2 regions of the Thermoanaerobacter sp. X514 genome follow, and region 2 is predicted to be linked to the other one. Evidence: predicted binding sites of a transcription regulator. Region 2 holds the regulator's gene; the other holds the start of a gene.
What was found. Region 2 encodes ArgR, which controls arginine synthesis, uptake and breakdown. Its sites were predicted from a motif close to ANTGNATAAANATACA; they were not measured.
Positions count from the first base shown of each region.

Region 1: argC (N-acetyl-gamma-glutamyl-phosphate reductase) is a predicted target of ArgR. The motif match lies at 4,512-4,527, and genes of this name have one in related genera.

Region 1 covers NC_010320.1:681,829-689,797, forward strand. The annotation lists gene TETH514_RS03325 (iron-containing alcohol dehydrogenase) at 1-1,037, shown strand, start outside; gene TETH514_RS03330 ([Fe-Fe] hydrogenase large subunit C-terminal domain-containing protein) at 1,309-3,045, shown strand; gene TETH514_RS03335 (PP2C family protein-serine/threonine phosphatase) at 3,029-4,207, shown strand; gene argC (N-acetyl-gamma-glutamyl-phosphate reductase) at 4,585-5,619, shown strand; gene argJ (bifunctional glutamate N-acetyltransferase/amino-acid acetyltransferase ArgJ) at 5,661-6,881, shown strand; gene argB (acetylglutamate kinase) at 6,878-7,777, shown strand; gene TETH514_RS03355 (acetylornithine transaminase) at 7,764-7,969, shown strand, end outside.
Region 2 covers NC_010320.1:1,561,522-1,569,490, forward strand. The annotation lists gene TETH514_RS07760 (hypothetical protein) at 324-923, shown strand; gene dxs (1-deoxy-D-xylulose-5-phosphate synthase) at 934-2,796, shown strand; gene TETH514_RS07770 (TlyA family RNA methyltransferase) at 2,799-3,599, shown strand; gene TETH514_RS07775 (NAD(+)/NADH kinase) at 3,657-4,508, shown strand; gene TETH514_RS07780 (arginine repressor) at 4,537-4,989, shown strand; gene recN (DNA repair protein RecN) at 5,007-6,707, shown strand; gene spoIVB (SpoIVB peptidase) at 6,826-7,969, shown strand, end outside.

The sequences.
Region 1 (7,969 bases), 880 kb from region 2:
CTTGGGATGTGATAGAACCGGCTCTAAATACACTCGGCTTTAAATATTCACTTTATGACAAGGTCGGACCTAATCCTACTGTTGATATGGTCGATGAAGCGGCCAAATTCGGCCGGGAAACTGGGGCGAAGGCTGTTATTGGCATTGGTGGTGGAAGCCCTATAGATACTGCAAAAAGTGTGGCTGTACTGTTAGAATATACTGATAAAAATGCAAGAGAACTTTATGAACTGAAATTCACGCCCGAAAAAGCTGCTCCTATTATAGCTATAAATCTTACTCATGGTACTGGTACGGAAGTAGACCGATTTGCAGTAGCTACAATTCCAGAAAAAAATTATAAGCCTGCAATAGCTTATGAGTGCCTCTATCCTATGTATGCTATAGATGATCCTGCTCTCATGATAAAGCTTGATAAAAAACAGACAATAGCTGTTACTATAGATGCTTTAAATCACGTTACCGAAGCTGCCACTACTCTTGTGACATCACCTTACAGTATTCTATTGGCGAAAGAGGCAGTGAGGTTGATAGTTCGTTACCTCCCTGTTGCTGTAAATGACCCTGAAAACCTTGTGGCTAGATATTATTTGCTTTATGCTTCTGCTATAGCTGGTATTTCTTTTGACAATGGTCTCTTGCACCTTACTCATGCACTGGAGCACCCACTAAGTGCAGTAAAACCTGAGATTGCCCACGGTCTTGGGCTTGGTGCTATACTGCCTGCAGTGGTAAAGACTATTTATCCTGCTGTTGCAGAGGTGTTAGCTGACATATACAGCCCTATCGTGCCTGGACTAAAAGGACTGCCTGCTGAAGCAGAATATGTAGCTAAAAAAGTCGAAGAATGGCTCTTCAATGTAGGATGTACTCAAAAACTTTCAGACTTTGGATTTACAAAAGATGATGTTCCAACCCTAGTAAAGCTTGCTAAAACGACACCTTCTCTCGATGGATTACTTTCTATTGCACCAGTGGAAGCCACTGAAACTGTTATTGCCAAGATTTATGAAGAATCTCTTAACCCAATCTCTTAACCCATAGCCAAAGGCTATTCTGATACAAAGTGCCAAAAGGTTCAACAATTTAAAAAAACCCCACTTTTAGCCAATACAAAAAGTGGGGTTTTCATCTTTATGTATTTAATTATTGCAAAAAACACAAAAGTAAAGATTTTATAATTGGATATGAGGGTGTGTCAAAGGAGTAATGATTAAGGTTGCCGATAAATATTTCACTTCTGTGACGCGCCGGAGGTGGCGAGGATTTAGAAGCTATAAAAAATAGTAAATGGGAGGAGGATTGATTTTGGATGTAATCAGTGTATCTAAGGCAAACTGCAAAAATTGCTACCGGTGCGTTAGGCATTGTCCTGTCAAAGCTATAAAAGTAGTCGGCGGTCAGGCGGAAGTTGTGGATAGCTTATGTATATACTGTGGAAGGTGTGTCATCGAATGCCCCCAGAATGCCAAGAAAATACGGAACGACCTACATGCAGTAAAAGAATTCATAAATGCCGGTGAAAAGGTTGTAGCCTCCATAGCTCCTTCTTACCCTGCTGTCTTTGACGTAACTTCTCCTCAGGAGATGTTTTCCATACTGAAGGCCCTAGGGTTTTATGGAGCTGAGGAAACAGCGGTGGGAGCTGAAATGGTATCTATGGAGTACCAGCATTTGATCAAAAAGGGGCAGAAGGGTCCCATTATAACCACGGCTTGCCCGGTTGTAAAAAATCTGGTAGAGAAATATTATCCAGGACTTATAAGGAATCTAGCTCCGGTGGTTTCCCCGATGGTTGCTCATGCAAGGTCATTGAAGCAAAGATATGGGTTGGACATTAAAGTTGTTTTTATAGGTCCCTGCATTGCCAAAAAAGCTGAAGCCCTAGATAGAAGCGTTTTAGGGAACGTAGATGCAGTACTAACTTTTCAAGAATTGGCCGATTGGATAGATGAGAAAGCTTCCGCGGTAGCTGGAGTAGACTTTGGAGAGCGAGAAAATGTATTAGAACCTTTTATTGCTAGGAGTTATCCCTTGCCAGGGGGGCTTTTAAAGACTTCTTCAATGGAGGATGACCTTTTGTCCCGAGAGGTCGTAGTCGTAGACGGCATGGAGGACTGCATGGAACTTTTAGATGCCCTGGAGCGCGGAAGCGTAAGCGGCCGGCTCTTTGAGATGATGGCGTGCAGGGGCGGCTGTATCAATGGGCCCTCGATGCCGTGTGACAGTTCCCTTTATGAAAGAAGGGAAAGGTTGCTTTCATTTATAGAAAATAATCAACAGCAGCAGGGATATGAGGATATAAAGGCTTCTGCGGCGGGTATTGACCTCAGGAGGTCTTTCGAGCCGAAGGCCTTTAAAGCGCCTAGGCCAACCGAATCAGAGATAAGAGAAATACTGGCTTCAATAGGCAAAACGACTCCAGAAAAGGAACTGAACTGCGGGGCATGCGGATATCCTTCCTGCCGCAAAAAAGCCGAGGCCGTCTACCGGGGAATGGCGGAGCCGGACATGTGTATCCCCTACATGAGGTCCAGGGCCGAATCTCTGGCCAACCTGATCATAGACCACACCCCGAACGGCATCATTTTGGTAGACAGTAATTTGAATATAAAGGAAATAAACAGAGCGGCGGAAAAAATGTTCGGTGTTGAAAAGGAACAGGTCCAGGGGAAGCCCCTTTCCACCGTCATCGACGACAGGGATTTTGCCTGGGTACTGGCCAATAAAACTAACCTGCAGGATAAAAAGGTGAACTATCCCCGGAATTTTTTAACTACCCTCCAGACTATATGCTATATCGAGGAAGAGGACCTGGTACTGGCGATTATTCAGGATATTACCGAACAGGAAAAGCAGAGGATGGAACTGGAAAGGGTTAGGGAGGAGACCCTGGAGAAGGCCCAGGAAGTAATAAACAGGCAGATGCGCGTGGCCCAGGAAATAGCAGGACTGCTGGGAGAGACGACGGCGGAGAGCAAGATGCTGCTCCTTAAGCTTATAGAACTGGTTAAAGGAAGGGAAGAAAATGAAGGTCTTTGCTGAAGTGTTCACCAAAAGCCTTACCAAAAAAGGAGAAGAGCTGTGTGGGGACAGCGTTGAGGTTGTGCAATCCGAAGACGGCATAATTGCCGTAATGGCCGATGGCCTGGGGAGCGGGGTAAAGGCTAGTATACTTTCCACTCTTACCGTAAGGATTGCTTCTACTATGATAAAAAACAGGGCTTCCATAGAAGAAGTGGTCAGGACCCTGATTAATACTCTTCCTGTGTGCCGCGTCCGGCAGCTTGCTTACTCCACCTTTTCCATTCTCGAGATTAACGATGATGGAAAAGGAAGGCTTTTTGAATTTGATAATCCACCTGTGATTTACATCCGGGACGGAAAGGTTCTTAAGCTACCTTACAGGGAACTGAGGGTGGAAGACAGGAAGATTCTGGAGTACCGGTTTGAAGCCTTCCCGGGGGATAAAATATTCCTGGTAAGCGACGGAGTTATTCACGCAGGAGCAGGGGGTATCTTGAACCTGGGATGGCAGTGGCCTAATGTGGCCGAATACCTGCAGAGGCTTGACAGAAGTGGATGCTTCGTGTCGGAAATGGTGGACCAGCTGATCAAAACGTGTAGCCACCTTTATTCCAGTAATCCGGGGGATGATACCACGGTCTTGGGAGTAGGTTTGAGAAAGTCGGAGCTAATCACGGTACTAGTTGGCCCTCCTGAAGATAGGTCAAAGGATGCAGAAGTTGTGAAAAAACTTATCGACAGCGAAGGCAAAAAAGTGGTCTGCGGAGGTACTACTGCAAATATTGTTTCTAGGGAAACTGGAAGGAAAGTAGTCACAAATAGGGACTATGCCGACCCGGCGATACCTCCCGTCGGTAGTATAGAGGGAATAGACCTCGTAACTGAAGGTTTGATAACTTTAAGTAGGTGTGTCGAGATACTGAGAAATTTTGTAAACATATATTCCTTTTCTCCCCACTTTTTGGACGATATGAGGGAAAAGAAGGACGGAGCTTCAATATTGGCAGACCTGCTTGTCAATCGCTCCACTCATATCCGATTTCTGGTGGGGCGAGCGGTTAATCCTGCCCACCGGAATGCATACCTGCCGGAAGGCGTAAGCGATAAACTCAAGGTAGTAGAAGAACTGGCCCAAATTCTGAAAAAATGTGGCAAGAGAGTGTGTATAGAACTTTATTAAATGAGAAAGAAGCGGTCCATGCTCAAGGCCGCTTTTTATATTTTTGCTGCTTTTGAGACATTTAAAAAGAATTTCACACATTTTAATTATACCAAACAAAAGGGAGGCAACCTCTACTCTTTTTTATTTTCTTCTTCAATGTTTTTGTAATTATTTTAAGTGATAAATATGTCTATATTATTCACAAATTTTTTTATGAAAAAGTCTTGAAAAATTTTTTTATGGTGGTATAATGTAAAATAAAAGTTGTATAATTATAAATTAAATATTGTATTTATGCATTAAAAATATTTTTTTAACACCATATGCATAAATATAAATTATAGCGTATATATATTAAGTAACGGCAGAGGATATAAAAGGGGGAGACACTTTAAATGGTGAAGGTAGGAATATTTGGAGCAACGGGTTATACAGGAGTCGAACTTATAAGAATACTTTCAAAACACGAAAAAGTAGAGATAAAATATCTTTCTTCTCAAAGTTATAATACCATAGCAATTTCGAATGTTTATTCATCCCTTCTTGGTTTTTGCGACAAAGTGTTGGAAGAGGTAGACTTTGAAAGGGCAATGTCGGAGTGTGATGTCATATTTACAGCTTTGCCTTCAGGTCATGCTGCAAAAATTGCCAGAGAAGCTGTAAAAAAAGGAATAAAAGTGATTGACTTAGGAGCTGACTTTAGATTTGACGATTATTCTATCTATAAAGAATGGTATAGTGGAGAGTATGATGGCTACGACGGGATTAAAAGAGTATATGGACTCCCTGAAATTTATAGAGACGACATAAAAGAGGCTCAGGTTGTAGGAAATCCTGGATGTTATCCTACAAGCGTTATATTAGGGCTTATGCCTCTTTTGAAAAATGGCATAATAGAAGGGAAGATAATTGTTGATTCAAAGTCAGGCGTATCAGGGGCAGGTCGTAGTCCATCCCAAAACAATATGTATGCAGAATGCAATGAAAACATAAAAGCGTATAATGTTGCAAAACACCGACATATTCCAGAAATGGAGCAAGAACTTTCAAAAATTTTTGGTGAAACAGTGTCTGTTGTGTTTACACCTCACCTTGCTCCCATGACAAGAGGAATTTTAAGTACCATGTATTGCAAATTAAAAAAAGATATAGATGTTGATACTGTTTATGACATTTATGCTGATTTTTATAAAAAAGAGTATTTTATAAAAGTGTTGGAACCTGGCCATTACCCCGCAACAAAAAGTGTTTATGGGTCAAATTTTTGTCACATAGGTTTTGAGGTTGATAAACGTACTAATACTTTAATAGTCATGTCTGCAATTGATAATCTCGTTAAAGGGGCGTCAGGCCAGGCAGTGCAAAATATGAATATTATGTTTGGAATAGATGAAAATACTGGACTTGATATAGTTCCAATATATCCGTAGATAAAAACACAAACAAAAAAAGGGATTTGGAGGATTTGATAATGGAAGAGTTGGAGATTTTAGAAGGAAGCATAGAACTGCCGAAAGGCTTTTTGGCTTCGGGTATCTTTGCAGGAATTAAAAAAAGCAAAAAAGATGTCGCACTCATATATTCAGAAAAAGTGGCAAATGCAGCGGCTGTATTTACAACGAATAAAGTTAAAGCGGCACCAGTCATTCTTGATATGGAAAGAATAAAAAAAGGAGTAGCGCAGGCAATTGTTGTAAACAGTGGCAATGCCAATGCCTGTACAGGAGAAAAGGGGCTGGAAGATGCTATTAACATGGCAAAAAAAGTGTCACAACTTCTTAAAATAGATGAAGAAAATGTGCTGGTATGTTCGACAGGAGTGATTGGTGTACCTCTTCCTATGGAAAAAGTTTTAAAAGGGATTGAGGCTGCGGCAGAAAATCTTTCAACAGAGGGTGGGTACCAAGCGGCTGAAGCTATAATGACAACAGATACTTTTTTAAAGGGCGTAACAGCCAAGTTTGTGATAGAGGGCAAAACTGTTATAATGACAGGGTTTGCAAAAGGGTCAGGCATGATACATCCGAATATGGCGACAATGCTTTCTTTTATACTTACAGATGCGAGTATAACTAAAGTTGCATTAGACAAGGCTTTTAAGGAAACAGTAGAAAAAACTTATAACATGATCTCTGTTGATGGAGATATGAGCACAAATGATACAGCGATAATACTTGCAAATGGGGAAGCGCAAAACAAAACAATAGAAGAGGGGACTCATGAATTTGATATATTTTATAGAGCCTTAGAGCATGTGAATAAAATTCTTGCAAAACTTATTGTGAAGGATGGGGAAGGAGCAACTAAGTTCATGGAAGTAAATGTAATAAATGCAAAAACTGAAAAAGATGCAAGATTAGCTGCAAAGTCTATTGTAAACTCAAATCTTGTGAAGACAGCTATATTTGGTGAAGATGCCAACTGGGGAAGGATTCTCGCGGCAGTGGGATATTCAGGAGCAGATTTTGACGCAAGTAGAGTTGATATATATTTAAAAAGCATGAAAGGAGAAATTAAAGTTTGTGAAAACGGAGGTTACATCTTTTTTGATGAGGCTTTAGCCAAAGAAATTTTAAAAGAAAAAGAGATTACTGTAACCGTAGATATGAAGGCCGGGGAATATAGCGGAACTGCGTGGGGGTGCGACTTAAGCTATGACTATGTAAAAATTAACGGGAGTTATAGAACATGATTAGAAGGCAAAAATATGGCGACGAAATCGCAAAAGCCCAGGTTTTAATAGAAGCACTCCCATACATTAAAAAGTTCTCCGGCACGACAGTTGTAATAAAATACGGTGGAAGTGCAATGTTAGACTGCAATTTAAAAAGAATGGTAATGCAGGACATTGTATTGATGAAATTTGTAGGATTAAATCCTATAGTTGTACATGGCGGTGGACCAGAAATAAATAAGATGCTGGAGAGGCTAGGTATAGAATCAAAGTTTGTAAATGGCTTGAGGGTTACCGACGAGGCCACGATGGAGATTGTTGAAATGGTGCTGACAGGTCGTATCAACAAAGAAATTGTATCCTTGATCAATGAACTAGGGGGCCAGGCGATTGGCGTAAGCGGGAAAGATGGGAGACTTTTAAAGGCGGAAAAAGATACCTCAAACGGCGACATAGGATACGTAGGAAAAATTGTAGATGTAAACATAGATGTAATAACAATGATGCTGGAAAAAGGATATATACCTGTTATTGCACCGACATCTTTCGGAGATGACGGCAAAACATACAATGTGAATGCAGATACTGCCGCGGGGAAAATTGCAGAAGCATTAAAGGCTGAAAAGCTAATTTTACTTACGGATGTCGAAGGAATTCTATCAAATATAAACGATAAAAGCAGCCTAATATCCCGAATGGACTTAGAGCATGCAAAAGAATTTATGAATTCGGGACGCATAAACGGTGGGATGATACCAAAACTTGAATGTTGCATAAAAGCTGTTGAAAATGGTGTAAAAAGAGCTCACATCATTGACGGAAGGCTTACACATTCACTACTTCTTGAAATTTTTACTGATGAAGGCATAGGTACTATGATAGGAAAGGAATGTTTTGACGATGATAACCTTTGAGGATAAGAAATATCTAATGAATACTTATAGCAGATACCCTATTACCTTGGTAGAGGGAAAAGGGACAAAAGTATGGGATGACAAAGGAAATGTCTATCTGGATTTTATTGCAGGTATTGCAGTAAATTCACTGGGGCACTGTCATCCAGCATTAGTTAATGCTCTAAAGAATCAATCTGAAAAACTTATACA
Region 2 (7,969 bases):
TGTAAGCCGTAATTCAAAGAGCTCTTGAATTACTGGCTATTGCTGATGAAACCCGAATTGCAAAAGAGGATAGGGGTTAGTCCCTCTGTTGAGGAAAACTCCTAGGCTGCGCCTTGCCGGGCGGCATATTGGGGATTACAGTGCGGACTAAGTGGTAATCCAGTCTTACCTTTGGTGACAAGGTAAAAGCGGGCTTAAAGGGGAACCGCTGAACGGCGACGTTCAGTGCCCGCTTGGGAAATCCTACTGGACCTAAGCCGCAAAGTTTACTCAATATGCTACCACTTTGCCTATATATTACATAGGAGGTTCTTTTTTTTATTATGAAAAACAAAAACATAAATACGAATTATAAGTGGATTTTACATATAACTATTATAACCTTTTTTCTTGCCACTATATTAAATTTTTTTTCTGATGTTGCATTAAAAGAGAGCAATCTCCTTGTAGCCTTTTGTATTCTTGGTTTTATAGTGTTAATTGGTATAATTTTTGATATAATAGGTACAGCAGTAATTTCAGGCAGAGAAGAACCTTTTCATGCAATGGCGGCTAAAAAAGTATTTGGAGCAAAGGAAGCCATAAAACTTCTTAGAAATGCTAATATTGTGGCTAATTTTTGTAATGACGTAGTAGGAGATATTTCTGGAATTGTTTCTGGTGCCGCTCTGATGGCAATAATTGTAAAATTAGCTTTTGAGGGGCCCAAAGGTTCTATTTATACTGCGATTTTAGGAGGTTTATTATCTGCCATTACAATTGGAGGAAAAGCTATTGGTAAAAATATAGGTATAGCTAAAAGACAGTCTATTGTTTATGCGGTTGCTGTGATGCTGGCTTGGATAGAAAAAAACACGGGTATAAAGATTTTGCCAGATTATAAGAATAATAATAAGAATAATAAAAGGAAGAAAAGAAAGTGAGGGTATTTAAATGCTGGAACAAATTGATAGCCCTTATGACTTGAAAAAATTAGACAAAAAGGACTTTCCGCTGATTTGTGAAGAAATACGCCAGTTTTTAATAGAAAAAGTGTCTAAAACAGGTGGGCATTTAGCATCAAACCTTGGAATCGTTGAACTTACAATTGCACTTCATTATGTTTTTAATTCGCCAGTTGACAAAATAATCTGGGATGTAGGACATCAGTGTTATGTACATAAAATGCTTACAGGTAGGAAAGACCAGTTTGATACTTTGAGGAAATTCAATGGCCTTTCTGGTTATACTAAAAGAACGGAAAGTGTGCATGATATATTTGGAGCAGGACACAGTAGTACCTCTATATCTGCAGCATTGGGCATTGCCAAGGCAAGAGATTTAAAGGGCGAGAAATATTCTGTTGTAGCGGTAATTGGGGATGGAGCTTTAACTGGTGGCATGGCTTTTGAAGCATTAAATAATGCAGGAAGGTCTAAAACAGATTTGATTGTCGTGCTAAATCACAATGAGATGTCTATTTCGGAAAACGTAGGTAGTTTATCTTTGTATTTAAGTAAACTTAGAACTGACCCTACTTACAACAAATTAAAACAAGAGGTTGATAATTTACTCAATATTGTACCTCCAATAGGAAAAAGCCTTCATAAATACATTGAAAGAATTAAGGATTCTGTAAAACAGTTAGTAGTGTCAGGAATGTTTTTTGAAGAGATGGGTTTTACATATTTAGGACCTATTGACGGACATGACGTTGGTAGCCTTATAGAGGTTTTAGAAAGAGCGAAGAAAATAAAAGGACCTATTTTAGTACATGTTATCACAAAAAAAGGCAAAGGTTACAAATTTGCAGAAAAATTTCCTGATAAATTTCATTCTGCAGCTCCTTTTGACATACAAACAGGTAAGTTTGTAAATGAGGGGCAGGCGACTTATTCTGATGTATTTGGGAAGACTCTTACTGAAATGGCCTTGCAAGATGACAAAATTGTTGCAATAACTGCTGCCATGCCAGAGGGAACAGGGCTTATTCATTTTGCAAAATTGATTCCTGAAAGATTTTTTGATGTAGGAATAGCAGAGCAGCATGCTACTACCTTTGCAGCAGGAATGGCAGTACAAGGATACAAACCTTATTTTGCAGTGTATTCTACCTTTTTACAAAGAGCTTATGACCAGCTTATACACGATGTATGTATACAAAAATTACCTGTTGTTTTTGCAATTGATAGAGCAGGAATTGTAGGAGAGGATGGAGAAACCCATCAAGGAGTTTTTGATTTGTCTTATTTAAGGCCAATTCCTAATATAACGATTATGTCTCCAAAAGACGCAAATGAATTAGTTGAAATGGTTAAATTATCAAGAAATCTTGAGTTCCCTGTTGCCATAAGGTATCCAAGAGGAAAAGCAGGAGAATTCGATATTACAAGAGAATGCAGTATAGAGTTTGGAAAGGCAGAGTTAGTTACTGAAGGAAAAGAAATAGCAATTTTTGCATTAGGAAGAATGGTAGGAAAGGTGTTAGAAGCAAAGGAAATTTTAAAAGTTTCTGATTTGCAACCCTTTATTGTCAATTTGAGATTTGTTAAACCTTTAGATGAAGAGCTAATTTTGGATATCTCAAACAAAGTCAAATTTATTGTTACAGTAGAAGACAATGTCATAGCTGGTGGCGTTGGAAGCGCTATATTAGAACTTTTAAATTCTAACGGAATTTATAAGCCAGTTTTGCGTTTGGGGTTTCCCGATAAATTTATTGAACACGGAGATGTGGAAAACTTGTTTAAAAAATACAATTTAGATGCTGAGTCTATCGCAAATACTATACTACAAAAATATAAGGAAATGAGGTAAATATGGCTTCAAAAAAAGAAAGATTGGATGTTTTGCTTGTTCAAAAAGGTTTTTTCTCCTCAAGAGAAAAAGCAAAAGCTTCTATTATGGCAGGAGAAGTATATGTTGATGGCAAGAAAATTGAAAAAGCTGGAGAGTTTGTCAACATAGATTCTTCAATTGAAATAAAAATTAATTCTTTACCTTATGTAAGTAGGGGTGGGCTAAAGTTACAAAAAGCAATAGAAACTTTTAATATTAATGTGACTGGCAAGATTGCGTTAGATATTGGAGCTTCTACAGGAGGTTTTACTGATTGCCTTTTAAAACATGGTGTTATAAAAGTATATGCTGTAGATGTAGGATACGGGCAATTGGATTGGAGTTTAAGAAATGACCCTCGGGTCATAAACATGGAAAAAACTAATATAAGATTTTTAGAAACATTGCCTGAAACAGTGGACATGGTGACAATAGACGTTTCTTTTATTTCACTTGAACTTGTTATACCTTCTGCAGATAAATTTTTAAAACCAGAGGGAGATTTGATAGCTTTAATAAAACCTCAATTTGAAGCAGGAAGAGAGAAAGTAGGTAAAAAAGGCGTGGTGAGAGACCCGGCTGTTCATAGGGAAGTGATTGAAAAAATTGTGACTTTGTTTCAAAAGTTTAACTACGGTATAATAGGTATTACCTATTCTCCTATAAAAGGGGCAGAAGGCAATATAGAGTATTTAATCTATAGCAAAAAGTGGATCGAAAATCAACACAATATTGATATTACAAAAATTGTAGAAGAGGCATTTAAAAATTTGAACAAATAAAATATTAGCAGGAAAATTTGTTTTTTTGTAGAATATGATAAATGTGGTGAGATTGTAATGAAAAAAGTCGGAGTAATTCCAAATATCAATAAAGATAAAGACTTAGAAGTGACAAAATCTGTAGTAAAATGGCTATTGGAACATGATTCTGAACCATATCTTAATGAAATAGTTGCCTCTAAAATGGGTTATGATGAATATGGTAAAAAATCCACAGATATATATAGTAAATCTGATTTCATAATTGCTTTAGGTGGAGATGGTACTATTTTAAATGTTGCAAGGCTTTGTGCACCTTTTGGGACGCCTATTTTTGCTGTGAATTTAGGTCATCTTGGATTTCTTACAGAAGTAGATATGAATGAGGTGTTTGTTTCTTTAGATAAAATATATAAAGGAGAATATACAGTAGAAAAAAGGATGATGCTAGAGGCAAATGTAGTTAAAAATGATATGGAGATTATTAATTTTAGAGCTTTGAATGACATTGTCATTACAAGAGGAGCTTTTTCAAGAATGGCTCGTATAAATGCCTATGTCAATAATAATTATGTAGATACTTATTTAGCAGATGGAGTAATAATTGCAACTCCTACTGGTTCAACTGCTTATTCACTTTCAGCAGGAGGACCTATTGTATATCCTACAGTAGAAGTTATAATAATAACACCTATCTGTCCTCATACTTTATATTCGAGGTCTATAATAGTTTCACCAGATGATGTAATTAGGTTGGAAATAAGCGAAGAAAATCAAGATTTAATGATAACAACAGATGGGCAACAGGGATATAAACTTGATTATAGAGACATAATTTACATTAAAAAGAGCAATGAATATACCAATCTCATAAGAGTAAAAAATACCAATTTTTTTGACTTGTTGAGGGACAAACTTACAGAAAGATAAAAAGTAAAAAGAGGTGAAGACTAATATGATGAAAATAGCTCGACACGCTAAAATTCTTGAAATAATCTCTGAAAAAGAAATTGAAACACAGGAAGAGTTAGCAGCTGAACTTCAAAAACAAGGTATTGATGTGACTCAAGCGACTGTGTCAAGAGATATAAAAGAATTGAGACTGATAAAAGTTTTAACAGAAGATGGAAAAAGATATAAATACGCCCCGATGGGAAAAGTAGACGGCCATATTACAGATAGACTAATGACTTTATTGTCTGAGTCTATAGTGAGCGTTGATTATGCCGGAAATATCATAGTCATAAAAACGTTATCAGGCACAGCTCCTGCAGCAGCAGAGGCCATTGACACATTAAATTGGAAGAATATAGTAGGCACATTAGCGGGAGATAATACCATTTTTGTTTTAGTGAGAAATGAAGAAGCTCTTCAAGAATTGTTGGAAAAATTCAAAAAGTTAGTCAAGTGATTTCTGGGGGTTTTGCTATGCTTTTAGCACTTAGCATCCAAAACGTTGCACTCATTGACAAGGTAGAATTACAATTCGAAGAAGGATTCAATGTATTAACTGGAGAGACAGGGGCAGGGAAATCTATAGTTATTGATTCGGTTTTGCTGCTTTTAGGTAGTCGAGCCAGTAGAGATATAATACGTACTGGTGAAGAAAAAGCTATCGTAGAAGGAATATTTTTTGTGGATTCCAACAAGGATAAAATTGTAGAAATTTTAGAAGAAGTAGGTTTGAATTTAGAAGAGGATGATACTTTGATAATAAATAGAGAAATTACAAGCAGTGGAAGAAGTTATTGTAGGATAAATGGCAGAATAGTGCCTCTTTCTTTTTTGAGTAAAATAGGTGCTTTCTTGGTAGATATTTTAGGTCAACATGAGCATCAGTTTCTTTTAGACAATACAAAACATCTTTCTATTTTAGATAATTTTGGTGACCAAGAGTTTAAAAGTTTAAAAGAAAGATTTAAGGAGGTGTTAGAAGAATATAGAAAGATACAAAAAGAGATTTCAAGTTTTTTTAAAGATGAAAAAGAAAAGAATGAAATAATTGACCTTTTGAAGTATCAAATTGAAGAGATTGAAAAGGCGAATTTGAGTGTAGAAGAGGAAACACAGTTGTTAGAAAAAAGAAATTTGCTTATGAATTTCGAAAAATTATTTACCGCTATGAATTCTAGTTACAAAATTTTGTATGAAGGTAGTGGAGGCTTTTCTGTTTTAGATAATTTACATGTTGTAATAAAAAATTTAGAAACAGCCCTTTCTATAGATGAAAAGCTAAAAAACTTAAAAGATAAGCTGGAGAATATTCTCTATGAATTAGAGGATTGTGCCTTACAGGTACGGGATTACTTGAATGGCTTAGATTTTAATCAGCAAAGTTTAGAGGAAATAGAAATACGATTAGATCAAATAAATTCCTTGAAAAGAAAATATGGACCTACAATACAGCATATTTTAGAATTTAAAGAAAATAAAAAAAGAGAATTAGAGAATATATTAAATTTTGAAGAAAAGCAACAAGAATTGAAGCTTAAGCAGCAAAAGTTATGGGAAAAAATTTTAGAAGTTGGTGAAGCATTACATCTCAAAAGGAAGCAAATAGCAGATAATATAGAAAAAAATATAAATCAAATTTTAGTTGAACTTAATATGCCAAATGCTTATTTTAAAGTGAATATAGAAAAAATGGAAGAACCTACTGAAACAGGATTTGATAAAATTGAATTTTTAATTTCTACAAATAGAGGAGAACCTTTGAAGCCTTTATCTAAAATTGCTTCTGGTGGCGAGCTTTCGAGAATTATGCTGGCGTTAAAAACTATTCTTGCTTCCGCAGATGGAATTTCCACTTTGATTTTCGACGAAGTTGATACAGGAATAAGCGGGAAAACTGCCCAATTAGTAGCTGAAAAAATGGCATATCTTTCTAAAAAACATCAATTGATTTGTGTTACTCACCTACCTCAAATTGCCTCTATGGCAGATACACATTATCGAATTTCCAAAATTACAAAAAATGAAAGAACTTATATAAATATGGAAAAACTTGACTATCAAGGCAAAATAAATGAATTAGCTCGTATTATGGGAGGATCGCGTGTTACTCAGACTACTTTAGAACATTCAAAAGAATTATTAGATATTGCATCTCAATTTAAAAGCAAAATTTAATATTTTAGTTTAATCTCACTTCCTTTTACTATCGGATAATATATTGACAGTATATAAAGCTTTAAAAAAGGTTAAGTTAATTTTAGATTAAATAAGCAGCAAAAAAGGAAGTGAGAAGATGACAAAAAATACAGTAAAATTGTTACTTTTTATATTCTTAAGCTTTTTTTTAGTATTTGCAAATTATTTTACTCCTATACAAGATATAGCGAAAACTCCCTCAAGTTTTAAATTTTTTCAAGGAGAAAAAGTTAATTATAACTTTAATATACCAATAAAAGTAAGTTTTCAAGCTGATAAAAAAGGTTTTTTAAAAATTAATGATACAGAAGATAAAAATGTTTTAAATTTGAAAGAACCTATTACTATAGAAGCAGTAAACACTGGCACAGTAAATTTGGATTTTAAGCTCTTTGGAATATTTCCTATAAAGCATATCAGTGTTGACATCGTTCCGACCATAAAAGTAGTACCGGGCGGCCAAGCGATAGGGGTTAATTTAAATACCAAGGGAGCATTAGTAGTAGGCTATTCAGATATAATGGGTGAGGACGGTAAAATTTATAGTCCTTATAAGCAAGGAAAAATACAGATAGGAGATATAATATTAGAAGTCAACGGCAAAGAAATAAAGCAAGCAGAAGATATCACTAACATTGCAAATGAATTACAAGGGAAAGCTTTAAAATTAAAAATAAACAGAAAAAATAATATTTTTTATACTACTATTTATCCTATAAAGTCAAAAGAGGATAAACAATACAGAATAGGTCTTTGGGTGAGAGACCACACTGCTGGTATAGGTACTTTAACCTTTTATTATCCTGCTAGTAAGATGTATGGAGCTTTAGGTCATGCTATAACTGATATAGATACTGGTCACATGTTATCAGTAGAAAATGGAGAAATTATGAATTCTCGAATTACTTCTATTGACCATGGAAGAAGAAGTAAACCCGGGGAATTAAAAGGGATTTTTTTAGAAGAAGTTGATACAATAGGTAATATATTAAAAAACACTGAATTTGGAATTTACGGGAATATGTATGAAGACTTTAAGAACGATTTGTATGGAGAAATTCCTATAGCATATCAAAGCCAAATAAAAGAAGGGCCAGCTAAAATATTGGCTACCATTGATAATACAGGTATACAGCAATTTGATATTGAAATTATCAAAAAAGTGTATCAAGAAACTCCTAGCCCTAAAAGTATGATAATTAAAATTGTTGACAAGAATTTATTAAAAAAGACTGGAGGCA